DNA from 2 places in the Brumicola blandensis genome. Region 1 is predicted to be linked to the other one. Evidence: predicted binding sites of a transcription regulator. Region 1 holds the regulator's gene; the other holds the start of a gene.

What was found. The regulator MetJ, encoded in region 1, represses methionine synthesis genes. The targets are predictions, from matches to a motif close to TAGACGTCTAGACGTCTA.
Region 2: serA (phosphoglycerate dehydrogenase) is a predicted target of MetJ. The motif match lies at 7,031-7,048, and genes of this name have one in related genera.

Annotation. Positions count from the first base shown of each region.
Region 1 covers NZ_JAVRIE010000002.1:528,775-545,389, forward strand. Annotated here, with positions in the region: gene RM544_RS07585 (EAL and HDOD domain-containing protein) at 1-1,237, opposite strand, end outside; gene RM544_RS07590 (EAL and HDOD domain-containing protein) at 1,259-2,488, opposite strand; gene rpoH (RNA polymerase sigma factor RpoH) at 2,854-3,705, shown strand; gene RM544_RS07600 (tetratricopeptide repeat-containing sulfotransferase family protein) at 3,772-5,760, opposite strand; gene RM544_RS07605 (TonB-dependent receptor) at 5,860-8,511, opposite strand; gene RM544_RS07610 (BCCT family transporter) at 8,784-10,748, shown strand; gene RM544_RS07615 (MarR family winged helix-turn-helix transcriptional regulator) at 10,769-11,242, shown strand; gene RM544_RS07620 (DUF4136 domain-containing protein) at 11,350-11,943, shown strand; gene RM544_RS07625 (bifunctional GNAT family N-acetyltransferase/hotdog fold thioesterase) at 11,974-12,876, opposite strand; gene dtd (D-aminoacyl-tRNA deacylase) at 12,916-13,353, opposite strand; gene pip (prolyl aminopeptidase) at 13,350-14,315, opposite strand; gene RM544_RS07640 (DUF2959 domain-containing protein) at 14,533-15,186, shown strand; gene metJ (met regulon transcriptional regulator MetJ) at 15,193-15,513, opposite strand; gene metF (methylenetetrahydrofolate reductase) at 15,653-16,543, shown strand.
Region 2 covers NZ_JAVRIE010000004.1:374,635-391,249, reverse strand. Annotated here, with positions in the region: gene RM544_RS12175 (FAD-dependent oxidoreductase) at 1-5, opposite strand, end outside; gene pepP (Xaa-Pro aminopeptidase) at 20-1,342, opposite strand; gene RM544_RS12165 (UPF0149 family protein) at 1,366-1,935, opposite strand; gene RM544_RS12160 (PEP-CTERM sorting domain-containing protein) at 2,133-3,104, opposite strand; RNA gene ssrS (6S RNA) at 3,462-3,645, shown strand; gene RM544_RS12150 (ribokinase) at 3,686-4,582, shown strand; gene RM544_RS12145 (nucleoside hydrolase) at 4,614-5,555, shown strand; gene RM544_RS12140 (5-formyltetrahydrofolate cyclo-ligase) at 5,580-6,176, shown strand; gene rpiA (ribose-5-phosphate isomerase RpiA) at 6,314-6,967, shown strand; gene serA (phosphoglycerate dehydrogenase) at 7,190-8,419, shown strand; gene RM544_RS12125 (Lrp/AsnC family transcriptional regulator) at 8,511-8,963, opposite strand; gene RM544_RS12120 (tryptophan 2,3-dioxygenase family protein) at 9,101-9,844, shown strand; gene RM544_RS12115 (DUF481 domain-containing protein) at 9,914-10,666, opposite strand; gene RM544_RS12110 (DUF481 domain-containing protein) at 10,771-11,583, opposite strand; gene RM544_RS12105 (HDOD domain-containing protein) at 11,674-12,501, opposite strand; gene RM544_RS12100 (DUF1289 domain-containing protein) at 12,598-12,840, opposite strand; gene lpdA (dihydrolipoyl dehydrogenase) at 13,141-14,559, opposite strand; gene aceF (dihydrolipoyllysine-residue acetyltransferase) at 14,680-16,615, opposite strand, start outside.

The DNA of each region.
Region 1 (16,615 bases):
CGTTGGGCGTCGCTCTGGGGAAGAAATCAGACAGCGCTTGTCGCATTTCGTTGCTCCATTTAATCGCTCTATTGAATATTTCATGCAAATCTTTTTGAGAGATATCCAAGCTTTCTGATTGAGAGATGACGATCCCCCACAAGCCGCTTTCAAAGGCTTTTGCTGTGCTGAGATAGTCGGTAAAAGTACACGCTTCACCCAGCAATGCTTGTTTTATACCTTTCGATACTGGCAGTTTTTCTAAGATTACCGGCATTTCAGAGTCTAGGATGGTATCCAGAAGAGAGAACAAGCCAACAATGAAGGCTGACATGGACTTATCTTTACCGTTTTTCTTTTCTTCGAACAGCTCACAGAACTTCGCTCTCACTAAGGAGACTTGTAAAAGCTCGAGTGGCTTAGAGTCGTTCAAGCTTGCAAGAGATAGTAGTGCGATGAATTTCTTCACCTCGACTTCGCCCAAGTACGTTAATGCATGGCGTAGAGATGTTATTTTTAAACGTTTGTTTACCATTGGATTATTGATAAAACGCAATAACAGATAAGATAAAGCAGCGTCACGTTCAATAATACTCGCGACGGATTCTAAGTCGAATTCGGGCTGCGCGCTTTGTGACATCAGCTCAAGCATGGTGAGTTTAGATGCAGGCAATGCCTTAGCAGATTTTGTATCAGGTTGAGTGAAAAAATAGCCTTGAAAGTAGTCAAAACCAAGATCACGACACATTGCAAATTGATCTAAGGAAGCAACTTGCTCAGCAACTAGCTGAATCCCTGAAGCCGCAAGGGTTGGTATATGTTGCTCTAACCATTCAGGCTTAATTTTGGTGATGTCGACCTTCACGATATCAATGTAAGGATAAGGCGTGAGGATCGTCGATTCGAGTTTATCGTCACTCAAGGCTAATTTGTAGCCTTGTTGCTTTAGATGTTCACAAGCATTCATCAAGCTAGTATTTATCGCTGGATTTTGAGTTAACTCAACAACCACATTGTCGGCAGACAGTTCTTCTGGAAAGCGATTGATAATAGTTTCAGGTAAGAAGTTGATGAATGCTTTTTGATTACCAGAAATATCATCTATCCCCAGCGTTGAAAAACGCTCGGTAATCAGCTCAGCCTTCTTCGGTTCATGAAGAGGGTAAGCACCGCTTGCACCATCGCGAAACAGGAGTTCATAAGCGAATAGGTCCTGCTCCTTATCTAAAATGGGTTGTCTGGCGATGAATGCAAACATACTACGTTCCTTGTTTGTCGTTTAAATTAGCGATGTGCTCATATTTTGTGCCCAATGCATTGCCTCGTAATACAGTGTATACAAGCGCTCGCCGGTTAGCTCAAATTCAGCTGCGATATAATCTATCTCATCCCAGTTTGCCTCTTCGAACGCGTAGCAAGCTCTTAGTTGGAGGCCCATGTTAGAGTCTTTGTTTTTATGACAAAGCGCATCTTGAAGTTCAGCACCGACGGGCAGTTTCTGTACTAAGGATTCCATCGGTTGATCCAATAACGCATCCAACATGGAAAAGAGGCCCAATATAAAGCTACTCGGTGGATTTTCTGGTAGTTCTAATTCAACTGACATCAGTGAGCAGAAGCGCGCTCTAACCAATGACTGGATGAGCAACTCTCCAGGTTTCTCACCGCGTAGATTAGCTAAGGCCAGAAGCGCGATAAACTTTTTAATTTCAATGTGACCCATGTAGTTCAGGGCATGCTGCAAGGATTCAATCTTTTGGCGCTTGTTGATCAGAGGATTGTTTACAAAGCGCATTAGTTTGTATGCTAAGCCCACATCTCGCTCTATTACTTTAGTCACTTCTTTCACGTCAAAATTGGGTGAGTTACTTAAGCTTACTAATTCTGTTACCGAGTGCAAAGAGGCGTTAAGGTCGCGATGTCTGATCATTTCAGGACGTGCTAGGAAATAACCTTGGAAAAGTTTCACACCCATATCTTTGAAGCGTTCAAACTGTTCGTGGGTTTCTACTTTTTCAGCAATTATTTTGATGCCATGACTGTTCAATTGTTGAATTTTGGCAACGGCAGCAGGGCCTTGCTTCTCAATTTCCTCTACTTCAACTTTGATGTAATCAACGAAAGGCAAAAATACATCCCATCGCGAACCAAAGTCATAGTCGTCTAATGCCAATTGATAGCCTAAATTACGAATATGTTTACATGCTTGCACTAACTCATCGTTGACCTCTACAGTTTCAACGATTTCAATCACCACACTCAGAGGGTCAAGTGTTGATGGGAAACGATACAAAAGAGTATCGCGGTGGAAATTGATAAAAGCGGGTTTATTAAAGGTAATATCTTCAATACCAATCGATAAGTGACTGGTCGCAATCATGTTACTCGTAGCTTCATCTGGAGACATGTCTGGAAAACAATTACTGTCGCCATCCCTGAACAGTAATTCGTACGCAAATACACGTTTTTCGACGTTATAAATGGCTTGTCGTGCTACATATGCAAACATTCAAAAGTGCTCAAATTATAAACTTTGTGATAAATGATATTAATCAAATTTTTTACATAAAAATATGATCGTTTTTGGAATTTACCATATAATACAATAGTGTTTTCATCTAAATAAAAAAAATCTAGAGAAAATCGGAAAATAAAGGGTCTTAGGGCTTGAGTTCTGAGCAAGAAGCCTTATATTTACTGAAATGTTTTAATCGAACTTCCGTTCTAATTGAGTGTCTATTATATAGATGGACTATAAATGTATCGGCTGTAAAACGCAGCAAAGGCATCACAATTGCTCTTGTGTGGACGAAATACCGAAAGCGTATGTTCACGAGGATATGTTCACACTAAGAATGAAGTAACGAGGTAATAATGAGTACAAAAATGCAATCATTGGCGTTAAGCGTCCCGCAAAGTGGCAGTATCGAAAGCTACATTCAGGCGGTGAGCGGTATTAATATGCTAACTGCTGACGAAGAGAAGTCGTTAGCAACACGTTTATTTGATGAAGGTGACCTTGAAGCTGCGCGTAAGCTTGTTATGTCTCACCTGCGTTTTGTTGTTCATGTCGCGAAATCATATGCTGGTTACGGCTTGCCACAAGCAGACCTTATTCAAGAGGGTAATATCGGCTTGATGAAAGCAGTGAAAAGATTCGACCCAAATGTGGGCGTGCGTCTGGTTTCATTTGCAGTGCATTGGATCAAAGCTGAAATTCACGAATTCGTATTGAAAAACTGGCGTATCGTGAAAGTCGCAACAACAAAAGCGCAAAGAAAATTATTCTTTAACCTACGCAAAGCGAAAAAACGCTTGGGTTGGTTTACTCATGACGAAGTGCAAAAAGTGGCTGATGAGTTAGGTGTAAGCACAAAGGAAGTATTGCAGATGGAGGCTCGTATGAGCAGCCAAGATGCAGCCTTCGACCTGACTAACGATGATGATGACTCAACTGCTTTTGCGCCGGCGCAATACTTAGAAGACAAATCAACAGACGTTGAAATGGAAGTTATTAACACAGATCATGACAAAACAGCGTCAACCAAACTGTATTCTGCTATTAAAACATTGGATGCACGTAGTCAGCATATCATCGAAACTCGTTGGTTAGCTGACGACAAAATGACTTTGCAAGATTTGGCAGATGAGTACGATGTGTCAGCGGAGCGTGTTCGCCAAATCGAAAAGAACGCGATGAAAAAGCTGCAAGCTGCTATGGCGTAAAGCGCTTTATCATCGACAACAAAATATAAGCTACACCAAAACGCCGATAGTAATATCGGCGTTTTTTTATTTCGAAAAGCGGGCTTTCAAGCTACCTAAGTAGGGTTCGAAGTGTCTCCATTGTTCCAGTCCTGAGGTGTAGATTGGCTGTCGAACTTGCTGAGCGCTGGGCGTTTTCACCGCGCGCTTGTTTTTATGGAAGTCGAGACATGCTTGCTCAAACGGTAAACCGCAGAAATCGAGAATACGACGCACTTGGTTTTCAGTATCGGCCACGACTTCTTCATGTCGCACTAATAAAATTTCATCGGGAAATAAGGCGTCCCAATGAGCCATTAAACGTTCGTAGTTTTGATAATACTGACCAATGTCATCAAGTGAGTAGGAAAATTCCTGTCCTTCGCCAAACAATTGCTTAAAGCCACTAAAGCAGCAAGCCATGGGTTCTCTGCGAGCGTCAATTATCTTTGCATTTGGCAATATCATCTTTATTAGACCAATATGCATATAGTTGTTTGGCATTTTATCAATAAAGTAAGCCGCGCCCTGACGGTAGACTTTGGTTTCTTCTATAAATTTTTGACCAAATTTCGCAAATAGATCGTTTGGGATCTGCTTCAAATTCAGTGGATAGCTTGGCTTGTTTCCTTGCTTTTTACTCAGGGTTGCGGCTAAACCCAATATTTCGTGTAGTTCCATCGTGCCATCGACTTGAGAATGCGAAGCCAGTATCTGTTCCAATAGCGTAGAGCCAGCACGGGGCATGCCGACAATGAAGATCGGTGCACCATCGCTGCAGCCTATCTCGTGCCGCTGCTCAACTAAATCTGGGGTGAAGGTGTTTATCTGGGTTTGGACAAACTGAGTATGCTTCTCACTGGAATATGACAAGGTGCTACTTTGTAATGCGTTTCCTTGTTCATAATGAAAGAAAGACTTGTCGAACTGCTCTTCATCTTCATAATATTTACCCAAAGCAAAATGTAAGTGAACTTTCTCCTTTACAGCGAGTTCTGGATCGTGTGTACCTGCCAGCATCGAAGCAACTTCGTCTTCGGCAAAGCGATAGGTTTTGGTGTTGGCTAAACTCCAATAAGCGTCGCCACAAAAGCGCTGTTGTTGATAAGCGTTTTGATAAGCAGAAATAGATAGGGCAATGTCACCCTGAGTTTTGTATGCGTGGCCCAACAAAAGATAAACATTGGCTTCAGCGCGTCCGCGTTCTATCAGTGCGAGGTACACATTGATAGCCTCTTTTAATTGACCTACACCAACTAATGCAGTCGCTTTAGCTACTTGATAGAAAACATTCTCTGTGTCTTTGCTGCATAAAGCTTCTGTGAGTTCGAGCGCTTTCGAAAACTTGCCAAGTTTACTATAAATCTTAAATAGCTCGTATTTGGCTTCTAAGTTATCCGGTGCTAATTCGCAGCAAGTCTCTAGTACGAATTCAGCTTCTGGTATCGCTTTCAAGCGCAGGGCAATTTCAGCCAGTAATAATAAAGCATCAAGTGAGTGCTTATTGGTTTGTAAGAATTGTCGGCATAAGGCATCTGCCTCCAACACTTTCCCGTCATAAAGTAGATCGCTTGCAGCCAAAATTGGTTTGGGTAAACGGCTTAGTTTACCTATTTGCTGTTGGCAAAGGCGCAATGCTTCTGATTGTCCATTCTCTTGATACACGGGTAACAAGGCCTGCCACGCAGACAATAAGGCTGGGTTAAGTTTAGTGGCCTTGTAAAAATGGACACTTGCCTGCTGTTGTTCACCCATTGCTCGATAGTTATAAGCGAGCTCTTGATGAGCTCGTGCATGTTCTGCATTAATGACGAGTAGTTGGTGCAATGTCTCGATAGCTTTTGTATGTGCTTGTTGCAAACGTAGGCTGACCGCGAGTAAGTAATGCGCCATTGTGCGGCTATCTGTGTCGATATCTAAGGCTAATAGAGCATTAACTTCAGCTTCTACTTTTGAGAACACGCCTTGTTGTACAAAGGTTTGTATCGCTTTTAGTTTTTCTGCAATTAGATGGGCACTTGGTGGGCTTTGAGACATAGGTTCTTCAATAATACTTATTTTATTCGATAATTTAACATAAAAAAGCCCCAACTTGGGGCTTTCTTAGGGTCTTGCTACTGTGCTTACTTTCTACTTTTAATAGAAGTCGTAAGACAGTCTGAAACCAATGGTGCGAGGACGGTTAGTCACTACTTTCGGCGTAAACTGCTGATTATCGATGTGCAATACAGCGCGCTCATCAAACAGGTTGTCGATGTAGATTTCAGCCTTCCATTCATCATTAGTCACACCGAAAGCAACGTTTGCTAGTGTGTAACCATCTTGGATGTAACGTCCGCCAGCAAACAAGTTGCCGTTGGTATCGGTATAACCGACGCCGTCGTATACTGGTGCTTCATTTTCGATGCTCAAGCCACTGCCAACACCATAAACTAAGCGGGTAGTGTCTTCTAATACATAAGCGTCCATCGACATGCCCGCCAAACGGTCACCCGTATAAACCAGTGAGCCATTAACAAAGCCAGTCAAGCCATTGTCCATTTCGTAGAAGTAACGCGCACGTAAGTTACCAGAGAAATCAGCTGAGTAAGGTAGTGCTGCGCCAACAGGTGGTGCAATGCCATCTAGTTCCGCATTGATACGAGTCAGTTCTGTATCTAAAATACTGAAAGAGGCATCAATAACCAAGTTATCGGTCGCTAACCACGTAATGTCACCATCAATACCTTGTATTTCGGCATCACCGACATTATCGGTAAATACCAAGAAGCTGATGTTTGTCGGGTCGAAACGTGAAGTCTGAAGGTCCGTTATTTCAGACATATATGCCGTTGCGTTTACACGCAGGATGCCGTCTAAGAAGTCACCTTTCATACCAATTTCGTAGTTTTTCAGAGTATCTGTCGTTGAATAGACTGGAATTCTGAAGCCATCAAAAGCGCCTGATTGGTTTGTCGCTAAGCCACCACCAACACGGTTTGTTACCGGTGGTCTGAAACCTTCACTGTAAGTTGCAAATACGAGTAAATCGTCATTCGGTTTCCAATCAATGGATGCTTTGTAAATGACATCATCTACGGTAAGCACGCCATCATCATCCAATAGCGATACATCAAGTTGACCACTGGCGATCGCGGCATCTATAGCAGCTGGATCTTCGCCTACAGCTGCTAACTCAGCTGGGTCTAAGGAACCAAATGCACGAATTCGACGAGTGACGTCAACCGTTGAGGTAGAGCCCTTATATTCGTCTTCAATTTCGTACCAACGCGCGCCAAGGCTGACCGTTACGGTATCTGTAATGTCATATTCTGCTTGACCGAATAAAGCAATTTGGTCGATTCCATGAGTGACATCGTTTACGAAGCTAACTTCAGAATTGAATGGACCACCGTCACTATTGATACCTTCCTGACCGACTGTTGTTCTGGCTAGGTTAGGGAAAAGTTCAGTATTGGCAATTTTGAACTGGCCAACGGTGCTTAGCTCTTGTGAGTCATAAAACACACCAGCTGTGATGCGCCAGTCTTTAGATGCATCTGTGTTAACTCTGAATTCGTGAGTAACGCGAGAAGTATCCGTATCTTCTTTATAGAATTTAGTTGGGTCTAAACACTCAACGTCTGCTGGTGTTGCTGCGGTGTAGTGGTTACACACGTAGTATGCAGCAAATAAACCACCGTTAGTGTAACCGGTGTAATCGACAGTTGATGCGATGTCACGGTCTAAGAACCCGCCGGTATAAACCACTTCAAGCTCGGCTAAACGGCCGCTTAGTGTCCAAGTTGTTAGTCCGAAAGTATCGCTGTTTTTGTCCGCTTGGAAACGGTTTACAGACTGCGTACCTTCAAGGTTAGGGTCATATGCGAATACGCCCTCTGTATCAAGTTGTTGTTGTGTATGCTGGACAAGTAAGTCCCAGTCAGCATTAATTTCATGCGCTACGCCAACACGTACACCTGAGTAAATAGCATCATTTGAATCTTTCTCAACAAGTGCATCGTTATTCGGTGATACGACGGACGCTTGAGATGCATCTGGAAGAACCCCACCAGAAATACGGTCAATAACAATAGCGCTGCCAATGTAGCCGCCTTCGCCTGGCTCGTTTCGGATGTTATCGATCCAACCGCCTTGATTGTCATTATATGCAGTAACACGTACCGCTAAATCATCACGTAAAGTGAAGTTCATGAAGGCTTCTACTGAATTGCTCATTTCACCATCTTTAGTGAAGCTTGCGCCAAGGTCTACGCCACCAGAAAAGCCATTGAAGTTTGGCTTGTTTGTGATCATGCGCACGGTACCAGACTGAGAGCTAGCACCAAATAAGGTACCTTGAGGCCCAGGTAACACTTCCACTCGAGCAACGTCAGCAGCATAAATATCAAGGTTTCGACCTTGCATTGATACTGGCTGCTCGTCTAAGTAAAAAGCGACAGACGGTTGTAAGGCTTGCACAGTCGAAACGGCAATGTTCGTTTGAGAGGTTGCAGCACCACGAATATAAATTTCGTTTTGGCCAGGACCTGTGCCTTGGAATACAACGTTAGGTAAAAATTCGACATAGTCTTGGAAGTTATCCACCCCAAGATTCTCGAGCGCTTGTCCACTGAGTGCACTTACTGTCACAGGTACGTCTTGAATAGATTCAGTTCGTTTTGTTGCTGTGACTTCAATTGTCTCGATCTTTGGGCCTTCTTTTACTTCAGTCGCATCTTGCGCCATTGCTAGCGATGATGCACTTAATGCCGTGATAATAGCGTAGCTTAGCTTGTTAATTTTCAATGGTGTCCCCTACTTGATTTCCGTTGACTGTGGTTTTTATGCACTTCATGCCTAATAAGTTCACCTTAATTATTAGTGTGCTATTTATTAGGCATGAATGTATTTCAACCACATCGTACCACATTAAATAGGCAAATTTAACCTTGTATGCTGGCTCGAGGCCTATTCCGGCTTTTTGATAGTGCACTAAGTAACAGCTTTCTGTAGAATAAGAGTGTCTAATTCAACGCAATGTAATATGCTAGGCGTTCATAGAAATAAAGGGGTAATGAGTGAATAAAGATGTACTTAAAGGCAAGTTGAATAGCGCGGTCTTCTATCCCGCGTCGGTATTAGTCATTGGCCTGCTAGCATTTACCTTAGTGCTTCCTGAAATCTCTGCAGGGTTTTTCGCTGCCTTACAAGCAACGATTGTAGAAAACGGCAGTTGGTTCTATGTCTTTGTTGTTGCGATTATTCTCATATTCACGCTTTATCTCGGGCTGTCCCGTTACAGCGATATAAAACTAGGGCCCGACCATGCTACACCCGATTACTCCTATGTCAGTTGGCTATCTATGCTATTCGCTGCGGGTATGGGCATAGGCTTGATGTTTTATGGTGTTGCGGAACCATTAATGCACTACTTGTCGCCACCGACTGTCGAGACAGGCTCTATTGAGGCGGCAAAGGAAGCAATGAAAACCACCTTTTTTCACTGGGGCCTTCATGCTTGGGCTATCTATGCCATCGTTGCGCTTATCCTTGCTTACTTTAGTTTTAGACACGAGCTCCCTTTAACTTTACGTTCAGCACTGTATCCGCTAATCGGTGATAAGATTTACGGCTGGCGAGGCAACGCCGTGGATATCTTCGCGGTTATCGGTACTTTATTTGGTGTCGCTACTTCGCTTGGTTTAGGTGTGTTGCAGATCAGTGCAGGACTCGAATATTTATTTGGCTTCTCAGCTACCTCTAGCATGCAAGTTATGCTCATTTGCGGCATTACCTTTATTGCTATTCTCTCGGTGGGTAGTGGTCTTGATAAAGGCATCAAGCGCCTTTCTGAATTGAACATGATGCTCGCGGTTGGCTTACTCTTTCTCGTATTAATATTAGGTCCAACTGTCTTTCTACTAAAGGCAATGATGCAGAACACCGGTGCTTATTTATCTGACATCGTACGCAATACCTTCAATTTGTTTGCCTACCAAAAAACAGATTGGATTGGTGGCTGGACTATTTTCTATTGGGGGTGGTGGTTAGCTTGGGCGCCGTTCGTTGGCTTGTTCATAGCACGTATTTCTCGTGGACGTACAATCAGAGAGTTTATTCTGGGCGTAATGCTTGTGCCTACCGTGTTTACATTAATCTGGATGACGATATTTGGTAACAGCGCTATCGATATGGTGTTAAACCAAGGCAATGAAATGCTTGGCACTTTAGCGAACGACAATACGCCGGTTGCCTTATTTTTATTCTTAGAACAGTTCCCTTGGTCTAGTGTTTTATCTGTAATCGCGGTCCTTATGATCGTTGTCTTTTTTGTTACGTCCTGTGATTCCGGTGCAATGGTCATCGATATGTTATGTAGTCATGGAAATAACAATACACCACTTTGGCAGCGTGTTTATTGGACTGCTGGGGTAGGTATTATTGCCGCGGTGCTGTTGCTTTCGGATGGAATAAGCGCACTTCAAACGATGACAATTGCCAGTGCTTTACCTTTTGCAGTTGTGCTCCTAATCGCGATGCTAGGCCTAGTGAAAGCACTTCGCATAGAAGCTTACAAGCGCGACAGTTTGCTCATTGCTCCGTCACTGATGCAAAGTAGCGGTAATCAGGAGAGTTGGAAGGAACGATTGAAAAGCATTGTTGACTTTCCGAGCAAGCAACGTGTATCGAAGTTTATTACCGAAGTAGGGCTTCCATCCTTTGAATCAGTGAAGGAGGAATTGAAAGCGTTGGATATTGCCGCTGAAGTCGAACAAACAGAACAAGGCATACGCTTTTATGTGGAACAAGGCGAAGCGCAGGGTTTCAGCTACGAAATTCGTCCTAAGCGTCATCTGCAACCTGAGTTTGCGAATGATGATGAGGGCGACACCGAAATCGACAGCGAATATTATCGCGCAGAAGTGCACTTAGGTGAGGGTGGGCAAGACTATTGCGTGATGGGATGGTCGAAAACAGCACTCATTAACGATGTTGTTGACCAATATCACAAACACTTGTATTTTCTCCACCTAATGCGTTAAGCGCCTGTGAAAGGTTTATTATGAAAAAAGATGAAGAGTTGCTAGTCGCGCTAAGAAAAATCATCAGAGCGATTGATATTCGCTCTCGACAGTTGAGCAAAGAAGTTGGCCTGACTGGCCCTCAACTGCTCATATTACAAAAAGTGGGTAAACAAAAAGGGGTAATGGTCCGCGAAATTGCCGATGACATTAATCTCAGTTCTGCCACAGTGACGAGTGTGTTAGACAGAATGGAAGCCCGTAATTTAGTGGAAAGGATACGCAGTACAGAAGACAAACGTAAAGTCGGTGTATTTTTAACTCAGGAAGGTGAGAAAGCCCTTGAAACCGCACCATTGCCTTTCCAAGAGCACTTTACAAATAGTTTTAATAGCATGGAAGAATGGGAGCAAAGTCAAATGGTTGCTACGCTTCAGCGTATTGCCACGATGATGGGAGCGCAAGATGTCGATGCATCGCCCGTACTCGAAATCGGTAGTATTATCGAAAAATAATTCCTGTGTAATATTTGTACAGTTTAAAAAGCACTGCTATAGTCGATGAGGAAGTAACAGCCCTTACTTCCTTTTTTCAGTTTTAGGGCAACATATTAAGGATTGATATGAACGTGAACACAACGAAAAACTTAATCACTAAAACACTTTTAACACTCGGTACCGTAATGGCTTTGGCGGCTTGTGCTGTCGAGCCCGCGCTTATGGTGAATACGGAATCGAAGCAAGCTGTGCAGAACTATACTACGTTTTCTTGGGTTAAAGATGACCCAATGTTTATCAATGGCGATTTCCAGCCTAGTCCACAAATGAGTGCCAAGGTAATGGAAAGCATCAAAAAAGAGCTTGAGACCAAAGGCTATCGCTTCACCGAAGAGAGAACAAACGCTGATCTTGTCGTCTTGTTCTCTGTAGGCGCAAATGAGAAAACAGAGTTTGAGAAATTTCCTAATTATTTCTCAGAGAATGCGCGTTGGATGAGTAACTATCAAGACGGAGATGTTGGTGAAGTGACGAAAGTCACCGTGTTGCATGCCGGCATTGCGATTGATGTTTTTGATCGAGAAAAGCGTGAAGCTGTGTGGTATGGCTCGGCAAAGAGAAAGTTGAAAGAGCATGATGAGGCAAGTGCTATACTTGACCCTGAGGGTCTTTCAAAGTCAGTTCAAGTCTTGTTAACAGAGTTTCCTAAGGCGAGTTAATCCGCTATCATGGGTGCTGTGTCACGGAGTTTAATCTTGTGGCGGTAGTACCCAATATTTACCGATAAATTCAGCGACCGCTGTGTCACCGTCATGCAATTCAACTTTCAAATCGATTGGGCATTTCTTACCCGCCGTTAATAGGTCAAAGCGAGCCTTTACCGATTCAATATTGCACACTGCTCTTGGCTTCATGGTTATTGGCTTGTGATAATGTATATTACCATCGCCTAAGACAATTTCACCAACCAAACCTTTTTGTTTAAGCTGTAAAAATATCATACCCCAACCTGTAAGTGTGGCTTGAGAAAAGATACTGCCGGCAAACATGGAACCGTGCAGATTGATGTTTTTGTTCAGCGATGCACGCGTTTCAATTGTTCTTTCAGTGTATTGGTATAGCTTAATGCCCATATGTTCAGTGATCGGGATTTGTTCGTGCCAGGTGCTCTGAAGCTCTTGGCACCACTTGGGATGCAGAACCAGCACATTGTTATCAACAAGCAGCTTGAACATGTGCGTGCGTTTAAGTTTGCCGAGTTCGTTTGGCGCTTCTTTTTCGATTTGGAAACCACAGGCCGAGAAAAATGACATGGATGTTTCTCGTGAATTGGTTACAGCTCTTTCGGCACCTAAGTCCCTAGCAACGGATTCTAAGGCAGACAATATGATTTGACCGACGCCTTTGCGACGATATCGTTTATCCACTGCAATATGGCGTATTTGTGCTTCTTCTGAAGTATTTAGATGTATTCTTCCACAAGCAACGATCTCACCTGAAGGGTTTAAGATGACACGGTGCTCACTGACAGTTTCATACTCGTCTTTTTCGGAACCAATAGGATAACCCCATGGCTCTCGCAACCATTGCCATCGAAAGTGGAAATAATCTTCTAATTCTTTTTCGGTTTTTGGTGTGGCGATGGTAAACACTGCTAATCCTCTTTGCGTCCATGTGTGCAACACACTATATTAGCATGATAAATGAAAAGTAACTGGTCCATCGTTTACTAGAGCGACCTGCATGTCTGCGCCAAATCGCCCGGTTTCACATATTTTGTATTGAGCATTAACGTGTTCAATAAACGCTTGGTAGATTAGCTCTCCCTGCTGGGGGCTTGCTCCGCGTGAAAATCCGGGGCGGTTACCTTTTAAGGTATCTGCGACTAGAGTGAATTGAGAAACCACTAATAGCTGGCCATGAACATCAATGAGGCTTCGATTCATTTTACCGTTTTCGTCAGGAAATATACGATAGTTGTGTACTTTACGAGCCATTTTTTGAATTTGCTCGCTTGAATCGCCTTGTTCTACGCCTAAAAATAACAACAGACCAGTGTCAATCGAGCCAACGACTTCACTGCCGACTGTCACTGATGCCTGTGTTACTCGTTGAATCAATCCTTTCAACGGATCGCACCCAACTCAAACATGTTATTCATAATCCGTGTGAGTTCGTTAGCAATGCCGATTTCAGACATACTGTGTCCGGCATTGTTGACAATTTTCAATGTGGACAAAGGTAAGGCTTGTTGAACAGAGTACGCAGCCTCTAATTTGCAGACCATGTCATATCGGCCATGCACGATATGACAAGGTGTTCCTTTCAATGCATCGATATTGTTGAGGATAAAGTTCTCATCAATAAAGCACTTGTTCAAAAGGTAATGACACTCTAGAAGAGCAAGGCTTTTCACTTGGGCATCCGCACTCAGGTCACTGGCCATTACACTGGGGGCCACCAGTCGTGAGATATAACCTTCCCAATCATACCAAGACTTGAGTGCAGGAAAGCTCACGCTTTTATCAGAATGTTTAAATAGTTCAATGAATTGTTCGCACACCGCGCTTGATGAAGATAAGTCTTTTATATGAGATGAAAAGTTTTTATATGCTTCTGGGTAGATTTGCGCTGCACAACCGTTCGGTCTAAGGAACCAATCAAAATCTTCTTCTCGAGCTAAAAATACACCGCGTAATACTAAAGAGAGACAATTTTCCGGATGCATAATGCCGTACATTAAGGCAAGTGTTGAACCCCATGAACCGCCAAATACCACCCACTTCTGAATGCCTAAAGACTCTCTTACAAATTCAACATCGTCGAGTAATAGCTGCGTGGTATTGTGTTGTGTATCGCCAAAGGGAGTTGAACGCCCGCAGCCCCGCTGATCAATGCCGATAATACGATATTTGATAGGATCAAAAGGCCATTGGTAATTGCGACCTAAGCCGGCGCCTGGTCCGCCGTGAAGGTAAACGAGAGGGATACCGTCGGGGTTGCCGCTTTGTTCAACGTATATCTCGTGCCCATGAGAAACAGACATAAAGCCTGTTTGATATGCGCTATTTGTATGGAAGAGTCCGTTCATACTACTCAATACTATTGTTAAACTAATACAAGTGTCGTTTACGCGACAGATACAAGCTATTTACAAATGTAACATTTGATTTGTGGTATTATAACTCATTATTTTGCTTAGCAGATCATTGCTGACGGTATTTTGGGAAAAAGTAAGGATGAACATACCTAAGGCATTGATAAGGTAATAAAATTATATTTTCAGTCTTAATCAGAAAGGAAGAATTATGTTTCGTATACTTACAATGATGTTTGTTTTGGTATTAAGCTTAAGCGCTTGCCAGTCGGTAGTAGACAATGCTTACTATGGCATGTGGGAAAAGCTAGGTGTAGAAAAGCGAGATTTATTAGTAGATAGAGTGGAAGACGCTCAAGATTCACAAAAAGAAGCTCAGGAACAGTTTTCCTCAGCCTTAGAAGAGTTTAGCGCGTTAATTAACTTCGATGGCGGTGAGTTAGAAAGCGTCTACAAAAATTTAAGTGATCAATTGGGTGCAAGCAAAGACAGCGCAGCTGCGGTCACCGCGAGAATTATTAAAGTTGAAGATGTAGCCACTGCTTTGTTTGAAGAGTGGGAAGACGAAATAGATTTAATTAACAGTGCGACCTTGAAGCGTGACAGCAAACGTAAACTCAATGAAACAAAACGAAAATACGATTCATTACTGCGCTCCATGCGCAAGGTAGAAAAAAGTATAGATCCCGTATTGATTGCACTACAAGACAATGTCCTAGCCTTAAAACACAATCTGAATGCAAACGCGATTGGTGCATTGCAAGGCGAGTTTAATAATATTAAGCAAGATGTGACAAGCTTAATTGCTGAAATGAATACAGCAATTAAACAATCTGACGAATTTATTGCAGGTATAAAAGGCTAACTGAGCTTATTCAGCTTCAGCAGCATCGATATCGAGCCCCATTTTTTCCATGATTTCACGGGCAGAAGCAGGAATACGGTGAGGATTGTCCTTTTTTAGATCAGCGTCGTCGGGTAAAGGTTGCCCAGTAAACGCATGCAAGAAAGCTTCGCATAGCAATTCGGAGTTGGTTGCATGACGAAGGTTGTTTACTTGACGGCGCGTGCGCTCATCGGTAAGTACTTGCAGCACGTTGATAGGAATCGATACGGTCACTTTTTTTACCTGTTCGTTCTTCTTTCCGTGTTCTGCGTATGGATGTATATATTTACCGTTCCACTCTGCCATGTGAATCCTTAATGGTTTTACTTATATGAAAATTCTAACTGGAATAGAAAAAATATCAATCTAGAAGTGTAAACTTCTTGACGTCTAGGTGTATAAAACGTAATTTAGACGTCTAAACGTCTATAAGTGAGCAAGTAACATGGTTTCCTACGCACAGGGTATTGATGCACTGAATCAATCTCTATCTGAATTGAGAGATATCGAGGTGTCTTTTGAGTTTTTTCCGCCAAATTCTGCGGCGATGGAAAATACCCTTTGGAAATCTGTTGAGCGATTAGCACCTCTTAAACCCAAATATATGTCGGTAACCTATGGGGCGAATAGCGGTGAACGTGATCGCACTCATTCTGTTGTTAAGCGTATTAACAACGAAACAGGCGTGCCAACAGCACCACACCTTACATGTGTTGATGCCTCACCTAGCGAGTTAAAGCAAATTGCAAAGGACTACTGGGACTCAGGCATCAAGCGCATCGTTGCCTTGCGCGGAGACTTACCTCAAGGTGTGGATAAAACTGATATGTACGCTTCAGACTTAGTCGCGCTTTTAAAGGACGTGGCAGATTTTGATATTTCGGTCGCGGCTTATCCAGAAAAGCATCCAGAAGCACCTAATGCTCAATTTGATCTATTGAATCTAAAACGCAAAGCTGAAGCGGGTGCGAATGAAGCAATCACCCAATTCTTTTTCGACACCAGTGTGTTCTTGCGTTTTCGGGACCGCGCCGCGGCTGCTGGTATCGACTTGGATATCGTACCCGGTATTCTGCCCGTGACTAACTATCAAACTCTTCAGCGCTTTGCTGGCTTTACAAATGTGCATGTACCAAATTGGTTGCATAAAATGTATGAAGGTTTAGATGATGACGATCAAGCAACTCGTAACCTACTTGGTGCCAACATAGCCATGGATATGGTCAAGGTGTTAGCTAAAGAAGGGGTGAAGCACTTTCACTTTTATACTCTGAATCGCAGTGAACTCAGTTACGCAATATGTCATATGCTAGGATTGCGTAGCCATTCGAAATAGGCAGTGTTATTTCCTGATTAGGCTTGAGTGGGGCCTTAGCCCTTGAAGTTTACGGTACACCTGTAGTTTAAG
Region 2 (16,615 bases), on a different contig from region 1:
GTCATTAAGTTTTCGTCACTTATTTCGCCATCAGCGCTTCAATGTCATCAATTTCTTTGGGCGCATTTTCCGTTAAATTTCTGTGGCCTGTTTCAGTCAGCACGATATTATCTTCTATACGAATACCTATCCCCTTGAACTTCTGTTCAACGTCGGCCGACTCTGGAATATATAATCCTGGTTCAACTGTCATCACCATGCCCGCTTCCAAGGGACGATCTTCACCGTTAATTTTATAAATACCTACATCGTGCACATCTAAGCCCAGCCAGTGACCTAGTCCATGCATAAAGAAAACTCGCCACGTTTCATTTTCTATATTTGACTCGAGTGTGCCGCTCAAAATACCCAGTTCTAGTAGACCTTCAACTATCACTCTGACGCAGGCTTGCATCGCTTCAGATATTGTTTTACCTGGTATAAGTACATCAAGCGCTGCTTTTTGGCTGTCCAACACTAATTGATAGAGTGTTTTTTGTGTATCGTTAAATTTACCATTCACCGGAAAGGTACGCGTGATATCCGCAGCATATCCGTGTAGTTCGCAACCGGCGTCAATCAACACTAGATCGCCATCATGCAACTCACTGCAATTTTCAGTGTAATGCAGAATACAGGCGTTATCACCGCTTCCCACAATAGTTCCATAAGCCGGATAGCGAGCGCCGTTCATAGCAAACTCGTGAAGCAATTCAGCTTCTAAGTGATATTCAAATTTACCCGGTGCGCTAAATTGCATTGCACGGCGATGAGCTAGGCAAGAAATGCTAGCAGCCTCTTGCATGACAGTGATTTCTGCGTCTGACTTGATTAGCCGCATACCATGAATCAAAGGTTGGATATCGTGTACATGATTTGGTGCGAGTTTCGTTTGTTTTGGGGCATTGCGGCATTCAGCCAATGCTAACGAAATAGTCGACTCAACCGCAGGTCTATCGTCAAAGGAATAATATAAATGCTGATGTCCATCGATAATGTCTGCAAGATACTCATCAATTTCTTCAACATCAAAAGCGTGACTGACTTGAAGAGCTTTTTTAGCCGCTTCAACACCGAGTCGCCTTCCGTGCCAAACCTCAGCAAATGCATCAGTGGGTTGAACAAACATATATGAAGTTTCAGCTTGTTTGTCCGAGGTACCTTTGTTCGATAATAGCAAATAGGCTTCAGGCTCGTTGAAACCGGTCAGGTACCAAAAATCGCTATTCTGCCGAAACGGATACTCAGTATCATTGCTACGAGTCACCAAGCTGTTGGCTGCCACGATGCACAAACTATTGGGTTCACATTGAGAGAGTAATGCTCGTCTTCGTTCAGAAAATTCAGCAGCGCTAATCGCCATGAATAGATGTCCTTTTTTTAGATTTAGTGCACAGAGGTAGAACTGGTGTTGTCATCAATGAGCGGTTTTCCTAACTCATTGAAGCAAAGCATTGCGGTAATGCGCACATACTCCATCACCTCAAATAAAGCTTGCTCTGATTCCTCATCATCATTCATTTCTTCATCCATGCGAGCTATTTCGCTGAAGTCTTCCAAGGCTTCCTTCACATCTGCTGAGCAAGCTGTAAGGTCCGCTTGATGTAGGCCAAAGCCTAGCAGAAACCCTTGTACCCATACGAGCAATGCGGCGCCGCGTTCATTGATTGGTGCGGCATCATCAGGTAAACAGAGTTGGAGAGCGAAATCAGCGTCAAGGTATTGCTGACAGATCTCATTAAACAGATCGGTGATGTCAGTTTTGGCAGTGCCTGTAAAGCCATCGCCTTGATTAATAACATCACTCAATGCCTCTAACCAAGACTGGTCGTTCGCTGACATTCCACCCGCCAGCATACCGCACAATATTCCATGCACCTCTGACGCATCGACAATGATATTATTTTGCGAGAGCATCGCACTGAAGGTTTCATAACTTATTTCGTTTTTAGACACAGATCCATCCCACAATTCAATTGCTGCAATCCTACCAAAGCAGCAAGCAAAGGGAAATAAGCCAGAGGTATTGAAATCAAAAAGTGACCATAAAAAAAAGCCACAATCGAAGAAAGTGGCTTTTGCTCAACATGGTTTGTATCTTTGTCATTCAGCGTCTTGTTTTTACATCAGCGCGTTGATTATTGTTTTTACTTTTACCCGCGCTTTCTTCTGAAGGCAAGAGCAAGTGCTCCAATGCCAAGGAAAAGAATACTTCCAGGTGCTGAGGCTTCAACGACAGCTCGCACATTAGAAATGCCGCGGATATTACTAGGATCGCCGAATCGAGCAGCAGAGTTAGCCAGAGTTAAGCTAGGGCCATCTGGACTAAAGCCAAAAAAGCCTTCACTTTTTACCGTTGCACTGTACACAAGCTCTACGGTTTCATTAGCACCGATAAAGCCAAGGTTAAAATCTTCAACGCTTAATTCAGACCATGAATAAAGGCCATCGGATGCATCATCATCACTCAACGACACTCCCGTTTTGGTCAGTTGATTTGGCACAAGTTGTTGGAAGTTATTTTGGCCAAGCGTCTCAAACCTAGCAAAACTCGAGAAAATACTCATGCCACCGAATGTAATATCGATTTGATATTCAGCAGAGGCCGAAGCATCGTTTTGTGTGATGCAACCAGCATTATCAAATGGGCCTTCTTGTTCGACCAAAACAACTTCTTCAAGTGGAGAACAAAACGCTGAAAGTGAGCCTTGGTCAATTAAGAAGTCGAATAAAAAACTGTTTCCAGTATTGCCCGTTTCAATCGTATACGTTTGAGTGACGTTCGCTTCTGTATAATAATCACCGAAGCCCACCGAACTGAGAACAAAACCGTTGTCTCCACCTGCGATCGCATCCGATCTAGCATCAACTGGCAAGATACTCTGCATACCTTGGCTTAGTTCGTCGCTATCTCCGGGAATAAACGACCCAACCGATGTTGACGCGCTAGCTGTAGTTTGACCCGCTTGATTGGTTTCGGTGACTGGACCATCTGACACACCTAAAAAGTAACTCTTTGTCTCACTCGTGGCAGTTACGCTGTAAGTTATCAGCTCTGCTTTGGAGTGCAGTGAAACCGTGCTGAGCAAGGCCAGAGCAATGCTGGTTTTTGCGAAGTTCTTCATAGTACATATTCCATATAAAACAATTGAGTCATTCAATTTATGTGGTCTCTATCAAGTGCATGTTTGACCTTATTCACGTACCAAACAGGCGCTTTGTTATGACACGAAATACTTTCGTATCAATCACCATAACAAAGCAATTATTACACCAAAAGAATATATACAAATAATATCAGATACTTATAGATATATTGACTATTCAAATTCCTATACATGTAAAAAAATCTGACAATAATTCGTATAATTGTGATCAATTTTTCAATCGATTTTCTAAACAACTGTTCCGAATAACACTTCAATGCGAGTCCAGATTCATGTAATATCGCTTCCCCCTGATGAAAATATCATTAGGTTCTGCGCTTCCTGGAATGTTTGCACGTGCATTTCATGTTCCTGGCCGATGCTTAAAACTTAGGAAGTTGACACTATTGCTATTGTGTATGCTCGACCCGTATCGAGAAACCTGAGGCAATGTAGATACCTCCACCGTGTCCTTGTCGGCACACGGACGAAAAATGTATAGCGGCATTTTGGGAAGCACCAATTAAATTCTTCAAACAGTAGATCTGCAGGGAAATATCATGGCAGTGTTCAACTTCGGTTCGATCAATATTGATCACGTTTACTCTGTTCCTCATTTTGTTCAACCTGGCGAAACGCTCTCATCCAAAGATTACCAATCTATTCTAGGTGGTAAAGGAGCAAATCAGTCAGTAGCGCTAGCAAAAGCAGAGAATGACGTATTTCATGTTGGCGCAATTGGCAGCTCTGATGCCGCGTTCATCACCCAAATGAAAAGTGCAGGCGTCAATTGTGCGCATATTAGAGAAATGAGTGACGTTGCTTCGGGCCATGCGATAATTCAAGTGACACCGGACGCTGAAAACAGCATTATTTTGTTCGGCGGTGCAAATCAAACCTTAAGCCATGACCACATAGCAACTGCTTTGGCAACGGCCAAACAGGGTGACTGGGTATTATTGCAGAATGAAACGAATGCCATTGCAGACATCATAGATAAAGCACATGAACTTGGCTTAAATATCGCTTTCAATCCTGCCCCAATGACGGAGTCGGTGAAAAGTCTCCCATTACAAAAATTGAGTTTACTTGTCGTGAACGAAATTGAGGCTGAGCAATTGACCGGTTTCAATGACATTGAAAAAATGAAACAGGCATTGTTAGCGGCCTATCCATCGACCAATTTTGTAGTTACTTTGGGTAAACAAGGCGCTTGGTATATAAACCAAGAAACCTCAGCGTTTTGCGAGGCGTTTAAGGTCAAAGCGGTAGATACAACCGCAGCTGGCGATACATTTATTGGCTTCTTTCTGGCTGCCTTCCAACGTCAAGAAAGTGCTGAAGAAGCCTTACGTTATGCGAGTGCAGCCTCAGCCTTAGCGGTTACAAAAGCGGGGGCAGCCCCATCAATACCCAGTGCAAAAGAAGTACACGACTTCTTGATATCACAGAAATAATTAATAAAATCAATTAAACATAGAGAAACACATGACTCATAAGATAATTTTAGACACCGATCCGGGCATCGATGATGCTATGGCTATTTTCTTTGCCTTTCAGTCTCCGGACATTGAAGTGCTCGGTCTAACCACAGTGTATGGCAATGTTCCTGTAACAATGGCCGCACAAAATGCGCTTTCTCTATGTGAATTAGCAAATATGGATATTCCTGTATGTAAAGGTGTGGCCATGCCTTGGGTTGGTCCAGAGTCCACTTATGCGCACTTTGTGCATGGTGACGATGGGTTTGGCAACATTAATCATCCTGCCCCAAAGGGCCAGTTGGATCCGAGAAGTTCAGCTGAATTTATCGTTGAGATGGCACGCAAGTATCCTGGTGAGATTACCTTAGTCGCTGTTGGGCCGCTAGGCAACTTAGCGTTGGCACTACGCTTAGAACCTGAACTTCCTAAGCTTTTAAAAGCTGTCAATCTTATGGGTGGAGCCGCTTTTGTTCCTGGTAACGTTACGCCGGTAGCCGAAGCGAATATATGGAATGATGCTTATGCGGCAGAGATTGTATTTGCTGCAGATTGGAAACTGAATATGTTTGGCTTAGACGTAACTTACGATTTACCGTTCCCACCTAACTTTACTCAAGTGTTAGCTGAAAAGAACCCAACATTAGGTGGCTTTGTTGAGCGATCTTCAGAGTTTTATACAGATTTTTATTCTGAAGGAAAGGAGACTCGACAGTGCTTCTTCCACGATGCATTTCCGATTGCTTATATTGTTGATCCCTCGCTATTTGAACTTACCGAAGGAAATGTTCGGGTGTCGACAGACAGTTTAAACAAAGGGCAAACTATCTTTGCCCCTTATGGTTCAACAGCCAGTCCAGACTGGACAAATGCAGCGAGCATTAATGTAGCAACGAAAGTTGACCATCCACGTTTAACGCAAATGTTTATTGATACCTACGCACTATAACTGCTGCATTCAAAATAAAAATTGATGATGCGTACATCAACACTTCGGCAAGCACTTCGAGAGTCGTTTCGACGCAAGCGACTCTCCCTGTCGACTGAACAACAAACGCAGTTTGCAAAAGAAATAACAGAACAAGCCCACTCAACTGTATTTCAAGCGGACACCAAGAAGATTGGACTCTATCTTAGCTTCGACGGCGAACTTGATACCAACATTCTAATACAAAGTTGCTGGCATAAAGGCGTTGAAGTCTACATTCCTGTGTTGCACCCTTTTAGTTCCGGTCATTTACTTTTTCAAAGATATACTGACAAAACTCAAATGATTCGAAACAAATATGGGATTAATGAACCCAAGCTAGATGTCACTGCAACACTCCCTTGCAATCAATTAGACATCTTATTCACTCCTCTTGTTGCTTTTGATAAGCTGGGAAATCGGCTAGGTATGGGCGGAGGCTTTTATGATCGAACCCTCTCCCTTTTACTTCAGAATGATTCTTCGAAAACTCGCATAGTCGGCCTTGCCCACAATTTACAGTTATCAGAGACTTTGCCGGTTGAGGCATGGGATATTCCCTTGCCGGCGGTATTAACCCCCTCGCGTTTGTATGAATTTTGATTTAGAACAAGCCTTAATAAATATTTAAAAATATTACCGTCATAGTCCTTCTTTATCTGCGATACTGTCTCCATTATCTGAAACAACAACGCCAAATCTCAAAACCTAATTTTATCCAAGCTTTAAGGAACTCTGTCATGGACCAAAATCAAAAGAAAAAAGCAGCCGCTGATGCAGCACTAGCCTATGTAAAAGCTGATACCATCGTCGGTGTTGGCACCGGCTCCACTGTTAACTATTTTATCGATGCTTTAGCAGCAAAGAAAAACGACATCATCGGTGCTGTTTCTAGTTCTGACGCCTCTACCGAGCGCTTAAAAAAGCTTGGTATCGAAGTCTTCGACCTGAACTCTGTCGATGCACTTGATATTTATGTGGACGGTGCAGATGAGATTACGGAACACAAGCATATGATTAAAGGGGGTGGCGCTGCGCTTACTCGTGAAAAAATCGTTGCCGCCGTGGCCAAAACATTTATTTGTATTATCGACGATACAAAGCATGTTCCGGTATTAGGAAAGTTTCCACTACCAGTAGAAGTTATCCCAATGGCGCGTTCATATGTGGCTAGAGAAATTGTGAAACTGGGAGGCGACCCCGCTTACCGCTCTGGCGTTGTTACTGACAATGGCAACGTAATTTTAGATGTTCACAATCTCGACATTCTCAACCCAGTTGAACTGGAAGACAAGCTTAACAATATCGTCGGAGTTGTCACAAACGGGCTTTTCGCTGCCAGAGGCGCCGACATTGTGTTGACCGGAACAGAAAACGGCGTGGTAAAAAATTAATTGCTAAACGCAATCTGACGCTAGGCACTGGGTTTTTATTCTGATATATTTCGATACTTGAATTGGACGTCTAGATGTCTGATGGTAAATTATTTGCATTACGCTAATAGACAGTATCATCAGGCTATCTAAAACCCATTGTAAATCAATCTTCTATGAGGAAGCTCTGTTGCTGACATAGAAGGCACGTGAAATAAATTTGTTGTTTTAAGGTTCAGCTACATGACTAAAGTGTCACTTCCGAAAGAAAAAATTAAAATTCTATTACTTGAAGGCCTCCATCCTAGTTCGGTTGAAACCCTACAAGCCAATGGGTATACCAATATAGAAACCTTAAAAACGTCACTTCCAGAAGACGAGTTGATCGAAAAAATCAAAGACGTTCATTTTGTTGGGATCCGCTCACGAACTCAACTGAACGAGCGTGTCATCGATGCCGCCCAGAAGCTTGTTGCTGTAGGCTGTTTCTGCATTGGTACTAACCAAGTCGATTTAAAAGCGACTTTGGTTCGCGGTATTCCTGTTTTTAATGCCCCTTTTTCTAATACCCGTTCAGTGGCTGAGTTGGTCTTAGGACAAATCATCATTTTATTGCGTGGTATTCCAGCTAAAAATGCAAAAGCGCATCGCGGCGAATGGGATAAATCTGCCATCGGTTCATATGAAGCGCGAGGCAAAACATTGGGTATTATTGGTTACGGCCATATTGGTACTCAATTGAGTATTCTTGCTGAGCACCTAGGTATGCGAGTCCAGTTCTATGATATTGAAGACAAGCTGGTGTTGGGCAACTCAATGCAAGTGAAGTCATTAAAGCAATTGTTGAATACGTCCGACGTGGTCTCTTTGCACGTGCCTGAAACAACTCATACGCAAAATATGATTGGTCAAAAAGAACTATCGCAAATGAAAGACGGTGCTATTTTGATCAACGCCGCGCGTGGCACAGTCATCGATATTGATGCACTAGTCAGCGCACTGGAGTCTGGCAAGTTGAATGGTGCAGCAATCGATGTTTTCCCAGTGGAACCAAAATCGAATTCAGAAGAGTTTGAATCGCCTCTACGTGCTTTTGATAATGTCATTTTAACACCTCACGTTGGTGGGAGTACTCAAGAAGCCCAAGAAAACATCGGTATCGAAGTTGCTGGAAAGTTAGCAAAATACAGTGACAACGGCTCAACTTTGTCAGCAGTAAACTTCCCTGAAGTATCACTTCCCTCACATATTGACCGTTCACGCTTGTTGCACATACATGTCAACCGCCCTGGCGTCTTAACACAAATTAACCAAGCGTTTGCTGATCAAAATATCAATATTGCTGCGCAATACCTTCAGACCAGTGAAGAGATTGGTTACGTGGTCGTTGATGTCGAAGCTGATCGCGCGGACGATGCTTTTGCACAATTAGAGGCAATTGAAGGCACGATTAAGACCCGTTTGTTGCACTAAGTCAAATTGTTCCAAACTAGTCTCAACCGCGCCCAATAGAATAAATGGTTTGAGATGAGAACAGAAAGCGGCGTATACCAATACGCCGCTTTTACGCCGCTTTTATAACTCTTGTTGATATTGAGGTGGTAAAGCGATGTACACCCGGTAAACCGCTCAACTCAGCTCTGAGTAAGTGATCAAACTCTGTGATATTTGACGACAGCACCTCCATTACATAATCAAACTCACCCGTAATAGCATGGCACCAATGAATACTGTTGTGCGCCTGAACAGCGGCTTCAAACGCTTTGTATTCTGAAAACTCGACAACAACATGCACCAACGCTCTTATTTCTAAGCCTAATTTAGCCTGATCTATCTTTGCGCTATAGCCTTGGATCACGCCGGCTTCTTGGAGGCGCTTCACTCGGTTCCAGCAAGGTGTTTTGCTTAGGCCTACTTTCTCCCCAAGAACGGCGAAGGATTGACGGGCATCTTGCACGAGTAACGCCATGATTTGAATATCAACATCACTTAAAACAATATTCTGATTATTTGACATATTTGCGCCATTTGTTCACTTAATAAAAAGATAATAAAAACATAAAGAACAATGTTTTTCAAAAAACAGAATACCATTATTGACCAATCACGATAACTACACCATCAAATAAACAAGAAATAAGGTGCGTAGAACGTATGTTTACAAAAAAGTACATTGATGAGTTAAACAATCCGCAAATGCTTGATTACGGCATTTACTTGCAGTGCGATAAGTTACTATCTTGTCAAAAACCTCTAGATGAATTGGCTACCCATGATGAGCTGCAGTTTCAATTAGTGCATCAGGTGGAAGAATTATGGATGAAGCAAATTATCTTCACACTCATTGATGTGATGGAAAAGCTCAGTGTAGGAAAGTCTATCGCTGTCTTATCTCAAATGAAGCGGGTTCATATGATCCAGCGCCTGATGATCCAGCAACTCGATTTACTCGAAACAATGTCACCTAAAGAGTACCAAGAAATTCGCTTGCAACTAGGTAATGGCAGCGGTCAAGAGTCTCCAGGCTTCGTCACTCTGCTTAAGATGCCTAAAGATATTTGGCACTTGTTTGAGAAGCACTATTTAGTGGCAAGAGAGCAGACCGTCAATGATATTTATGACCAAGCCTTTGCACATTGTGATGCTTACGCGATTGCTGAAAGCTTGATTGAGTTTGACGAATTAATGCAAAAATTCCGTTGGAATCATATTTTCTTAATAAGACGTTCAATAGGTATTGACGCTAACTCTTTGAAAGGCAGACCTGTCGAAATACTGCAAACTGGCGCTCGCCAGCAGTTCTTTCCTGAGTTGTGGGACGTCAGAGGGACAATGAGCGACCGCTGGGGACAAGAAAACGGTAAAGTCAGGGATTCCCTCCGCAAACAAAAAAGCTGAGCGACGCAGTCGACTCAGCTCTTCATGGCCAGTTATCTTTACCGTAACTGGCTTCTACTTCAGCTCTGTTTAGAAGAAAGTATAAACAACGCTCACAGACGTTTCTGTGTCTAAGTTTTCACGACCATCAGCAACATCTGAGTTATGGTCAAACTTCAACGCGACCTTTAATGACAAACCGCCAGCGATTTTTGCACTCACTGCGCTTTCAGCACGAGATTTTGTGTTGTCAGAACCAATTTCAGTCGAAAAGGTCTGCGTAAACTTAGCTGTTTCTGAAATCGTGTAAGCGTAGTTAAATGCACCACGAAGAATTGCACTGTTTTCTTCAACAGTAATGATATTGTCATTTTCATCTACTTCAAAACGGTCAGCGAAGGTATAACCAGGACCGATACTGTATTCAAAGCTGCTTGTAGTATCTTTCCACACTTTTTGGTTCCAACCCGCTGCGATAGTCGCTTGGTAATCAAACGCACCAAAACGGTCATTTTCATACGAGGCAAAACCAAACAGACGATGATCTGGATTATCTAGCTTGTAGTTAGCTTGAGCAGAAGCAAACTTTTTATCTGCTGAAGTAGTTTCAACACCATCCACTTCATCCTTTTTGTATAAAGCTTTAAATGTGTATTCGTTACTCCACATTTCAAGCTCATGCTTGGCGTTCAACGCGCCATTGGCAGAGGTCGTTTCTGTGTTACCGGAGGTAACGATAAAACCAAACTCGCCGTCCATTGTAAATCCTTGCTCTTCTTCAGCTTGTGAAGCAGACGCAAACAAGCCTAAAGCGACAAGCGCAGATATAGTTGAAAGTCTCATAATTTATCCCATAAAATTTAAAAATGATGAAGGTTAGAAACAGCGAAATGCATAACCCTCAGTTAGCGCTTACATATGGTATCGCGAAATTATAAAATGACAAACTAAAAAAACTGGTAAACCAGAGAAATACTGGTTTCTGTGCTTAGATCTTCATTCTGTTGCAAGGTCCCGTCGTTATACGACATCACGAAGGATAGTTTCATGGCCAATGTCTCAACCAAATTGGCAGAGATACTCGTTTCTGAGCGTGAACGATTACTTTCTTGCCCGGCTTCTGTACTTAAGAACTGCCTGAACTTTGCGTTTTTATTGAAAGAAAAACGATAATCAAGAGAAGCTCTTACGATCACTTCTTTGAGTATGTCATATGACTTGTGATTTTCTGCATCAACAACTTCTCTCTCGGAGTAGCTATATCCAGGACCAATGCTATAGCGCAACTGACTGTTTTCTTCTTTCCAAGCGTGGGCGCTCCAGCCTGTTGCTAAAGCAGACTGATAACGAAAGCCATTGAAGCGATCGTCTTCATACTCAGCATAGACAAACAGACGCTTATTTTTTGCGGGTAGTTTGTAATCTAACTGAGCGTTCAACAATAAACGTTGTGCACTGACAATGATGTCGTTCTCAACTTCGTTTTGCTTATAAGTGATTTCACCACCATAGTTGTTGCTCCAATGGGTGGTTTCGTGTTCGGAGCGCAAGGCTGCTTTGAATGTTGTGGTGTTGGTGTTACCGTTGGCAGCTAGGACGCCAAATTCGCCACTAAGATTGATTCCTTCATCCTTCTCTTTCTTTTTCTTCTCTTTGAGATAAAGCATTTTCAGCAAATCATTGGACGCCGATACAGACGGAGGAGCGAAGAAAAGAGAGCAAAATACAATAAAAGTGATCGTTGTTTTTATTGGTAACATGAGTAAATTTTCTAACTAGGCTAATATTTTTGTTGTTAGGTTCGTGACTCGCCCAGCGGTTTATCTAATGGCCAAAAGCGTCGCTTGAACTTACGAATTAATTACATTCGCTATCTTTGATGTTTCAAGTCGCGAATAACTTAGAATCATATCATAATCTTCATCGCTCAATCCAACAGTCTCTAGGGCTTGTTGGTTGAAACTAGCCATATCTTCCAGTTCACCTTCAATGCTTTCACAAGCCACCATGCTCATTGCAACATATAGAATACTCTCTTCTAAGCTCATTTTTTGTGACGCAGGGTGCAAGAGCTTTTGTAGCGGTAGCACTAAAGAATCCGGTAATTTCCATTCTTGAATGATATGCCCACTGCACTCAGGAAAAGTAAAACCAAAATGCCGTTGTTGCTTCGCGAGTGGCGCAACAAAACTCTGGTCGTTGATATATTTGGTGTAGCTTTCGGTATGTTTACTCGCCACAATCAACTCACTTAAGCCTTGCAGAATACCAAGAACAAAGAATCGCTCACTACCACGTGACTGCTTCTGTTGCGCTATACTTTTTGCGATAACACCGCACATCACCGCTTTGTGCCAATACTCGGCAAAATTTATCACCGGCGTGTTAAACGTTTTAAAAGCAATATTTGCGGTTTCGGCAATGGAAATATTGTAGGCCGCTTCACCACCAATAACATTTAAGGCTTTGGTGACCGTTTCAATTTGACTGGGGAAACGAAATAAAGCACTGTTGGCAAGCTTTAAAATCTTAGCACTTAATGACGGGTCAACAGAGATAAGTTGAGCGATGTCACTTAAGTCTTTTTTAGGGTCATCTAGGGCAGCTCTTAAATTCACACAGGTGTCGGGAAGCGTAAATGACTTGGAGGCAAATTTAACGAGCGGCTTTATTGACATGGGTTTTCATCTTCTAAAATGGGATTGAAGTGATTATACAAAATAAAGTTATCGATAAGGTTGTGAGGATAATACCTATTGAAGCCTATCCATACCTTAGAAAAGGTCTTGTTGCTCCGGGCTAGCGCCAACAAGTTTGCTAGCTGACTGTTTTTTCAACCAAGATTGTTTGCGACGATTACATGCTTTCACAATTATACGTTTTGTTTGATCGTCAATTTTTAACCAATGTAAACGCTCTTCTCGACTTCTAAAACAGCCTTTACAATAACCCCTAGGCCCAGACTGGCACACACCAATGCACGGACTGGGAATTGCAAAGAATTCGAGTTGTTGCATGTCGCTCATCGTGGTTGTGTGCCTCAATTTCAAAAACAAGATAGCTTGCTTTGTTGTCTCTTCATATACGAAACTGCTCGCCTATTGGACTGCTATCATATGATTTCAGAATAGCGTTTAGCAAGCGGCTATCCTTGAAATCTTAAAAAACCAACATTTCGACTGTTTATATGCGAATTTCAAGCGACTTATAGGACCTAAGCTCGCATAAAAAAAGCCGATACATGAGAAGTATCGGCTTTTAAGCTTCATTCTATTAGACTCTTTTGCTGAAATTCAGCTGCGTCTTAAGTAGCGACTTTATTTTTTCTTCGCTTTCGGATTTGGCATATCCGTGATGCTACCTTCGAAAATCTCAGCAGCAAGACCAATTGACTCGTTTAGCGTTGGGTGAGCGTGGATAGTTAATGCAACATCTTCTGCATCAGCACCCATTTCAATCGCTAAGCCAATTTCACCTAACATTTCACCAGCATTAGTACCGATAATGGCACCACCAATAACACGACCAGAATCTTTTTCAAAAATCATCTTAGTCATACCGTCAGTAGCAGCTGATGCGATAGCACGGCCAGATGCAGCCCAAGGGAAAGTAGCTGCTTCATAATTAATACCTTGTTCCTTCGCTTCTTTCTCGGTTAAACCAACCCAAGCGACTTCTGGCTCAGTATAAGCAACTGAAGGAATACATTTAGGATCGAAGTAGTGCTTCTTGCCGGCAATCACTTCAGCAGCAACATGGCCTTCATGCACAGCTTTGTGAGCAAGCATCGGCTGACCCACTAGGTCACCAATTGCAAAAATGTTATCAACGTTAGTACGCATTTGCTTATCAACGTCAATGAAGCCTCGGTCTGTAACGGTTACGCCAGCTTTTTCTGCCGCCACTAGAGAACCATTTGGCTTACGACCTACTGCCACTAAAACACGATCGTAACGAACTGGCTCAGATGGTGCTTGTTTGCCTTCGAAGGTTACGTACAAGCCATCATCTTTTGCTTCAACACCGGTCACTTTAGTTTCAAGCATCGTGTTGAATTTGTTTTTGATTGTTTTCATGTACATCTTGACGATGTCTTTATCCGCTGCCGGCATAAGTTGATCAAGGAACTCAACAACATCAATCTTAGAGCCTAGCGCATGATAAACGGTACCCATTTCAAGACCGATAATACCACCACCTAGTACCAACATTTTCTCTGGGATGTCACGCATTTCTAATGCGCCAGTGGAGTCTATAACACGCTCGTCATCTGGAATAAACGGTAAGTTTACTGGCTCAGAGCCAGCAGCAATGATCGCATTGTCGAAAGTGATTGTGGTTTTACCATCGTTCCCTTCTACTTCTAGCGTATTTGGACCTGTAAATTTGCCATAGCCTTGCACATGTTTTACTTTGCGCATTTTCGACATACCGGCTAAGCCTTTAGTCAGTTGGCTTACAACACTATCTTTCCAACCACGAATTTTGTCCAAATCAAAGGTCGGCTCACCGAAAGTCACACCGTGAGATGAAAGATGCTTTGCTTCTTGAATCACTTTAGCAACGTGAAGAAGTGCCTTTGAAGGGATACAACCCACGTTCAAACATACGCCACCAAGGGTTTCACGTACGTCAACGATTACTGTATCTATGCCTAAATCGGCTGCGCGGAATGCCGCTGAATATCCACCAGGACCTGCGCCTAGTACGACCAACTGAGTTTTAATCTCGCTCATTCTGACCTCAAAAATTTATGGTTAAGTGCATGCAATGCGCGGATCTTACCGATTCCAGCGCCAAGCTGCAAAGTTTTCGCTAACTTGTTTTTAAGGGCGCTAGTGCGCCCTCGTTTTCTATTACAGTAATATGCGTCGTAGATCTGATAATGCACCACTGACATGGACAGCAAATCGCGCTGCAAGAGCACCGTCGATGACTCTGTGATCATAGGACAGTGATAATGGCAACATTAAACGAGGCTCAAAGTCTTTACCATTCCACTTTGGTTTTATTTCTGACTTAGAAACCCCCAAAATAGCAACATCTGGTGCGTTAACGATAGGCGTAAACGCCGTACCACCGATCCCACCAAGACTTGAAATAGTAAAACAACTGCCCTGCATATCGGCAGATTTGAGTTTTCCATCTCGTGCTTTAACGCTGATGTCCATCAATTCCTTGGATATATCCATAATGCCTTTTTTATCGACATCACGCACCACTGGCACAACTAAACCATTTGGCGTATCTACTGCTATGCCGATGTGATAATACTTTTTCATGACCAATGATTCACCCGAGCTTGATAGACTGCTATTGAATGCAGGATAAGCTTTGAGTGCATCAGCAACGGCTTTCATCATAAACACTAGAGGTGTAATTTTCACCCCGAGCTTACGCTTCTCTGCAATTGCATTTTGTTCTTTTCTAAACTCTTCTAACTCAGTGATGTCAGCTTCGTCAAACTGCGTAACATGTGGAATGGTTACCCAGTTACGGTGCAAATTCGGACCTGATAGTTTTTGAATACGTGTTAATGGCACCTCTTCAACTTCACCAAACTTGGCAAAATCAACTTTTGGTTGCGCTAACACTTGCAAGCCACCACCGGTCCCGGAGCCAGCAGAACTGCCCGGATTCATTTTCGGACGAGACAACTCATATTTAACGTACGATTGAACGTCTTCTTTCTGAATACGGTTTTTGCGACCAGAACCTTTTACTTGAGAAAGATCGACACCAAACTCTCGTGCCAATCGTCTTACCGATGGAGACGCATGAATCTTACCTGTTTTCCCTTTATCACCCGCAGATGGATGATGAGGAACAGGCGGCGCTTTTGGTGTATCTGCAACAGGCCTGCTCGCTGCAGGTGCTTCAGATTTGGCTGGTGCTTTCGGAGCTGACTCAGCTTTTGGAGTAGGAGATTCGCTGCTACCTGCCACTTCGAGTGTCAGAACTAAAGATCCTTCCGACACTTTATCACCCACTTTCACCGCTAAGCTCAGGACTTTACCGCCCTCAGCTGCAGGCACGTCCATGGTCGCTTTGTCAGTTTCCAAGGTAATTAAACCGTCTTCTGGTTCAACCGTGTCACCTTCCGCAACCAAGACTTCAATGATATCAACATCAGTAGCATCACCGATATCCGGCACCATGACTTCAATTGTTTTGCTTTCACTTGACGCCTCGTTGCTTTGTGAAGAAGACGACTCAGGTTCAGAACGACTTTCATTAGGCGCTGAAGCCTCAGATTCTTCGCCACCGGCAACTTCAAGCGTCAATACGAGCGAACCTTCTGATACTTTATCGCCCACGTTTACTGCCAAACTAACTATTTTACCGGCTTCAGGCGCAGGAACATCCATTGTCGCTTTATCTGTTTCGAGTGTAATCAAACCGTCTTCTGGTTCAACACTGTCACCTTCAGCAACTAACAACTCGATAATTTCAACGTCCGTTGCATCGCCAATATCTGGGACAGTCACTTCAATTGTTTTGCTGCCGCCTGTGGAAGTACTTGATTTTGCTGGCTCAGCTTTCTTTTCAGGTGCGGCTTCAGCTTTCGGTTCTTCTTTTGGCTCTACTGCAGCATCATCAGAAGAAGACTCACTCGCGTCGGCTCCAGACTCAAGCTGTCCAAGCACATCACCTTGTTTAATTTTATCACCGACTTTCACGCTCAATGATTTGATTGTGCCAGCATCAGTACAAGGAATATCCATACTTGCTTTGTCACTTTCTACCGTGACGATGGAGGCTTCAGCTTCTACCTCTTCACCTTCACTCACG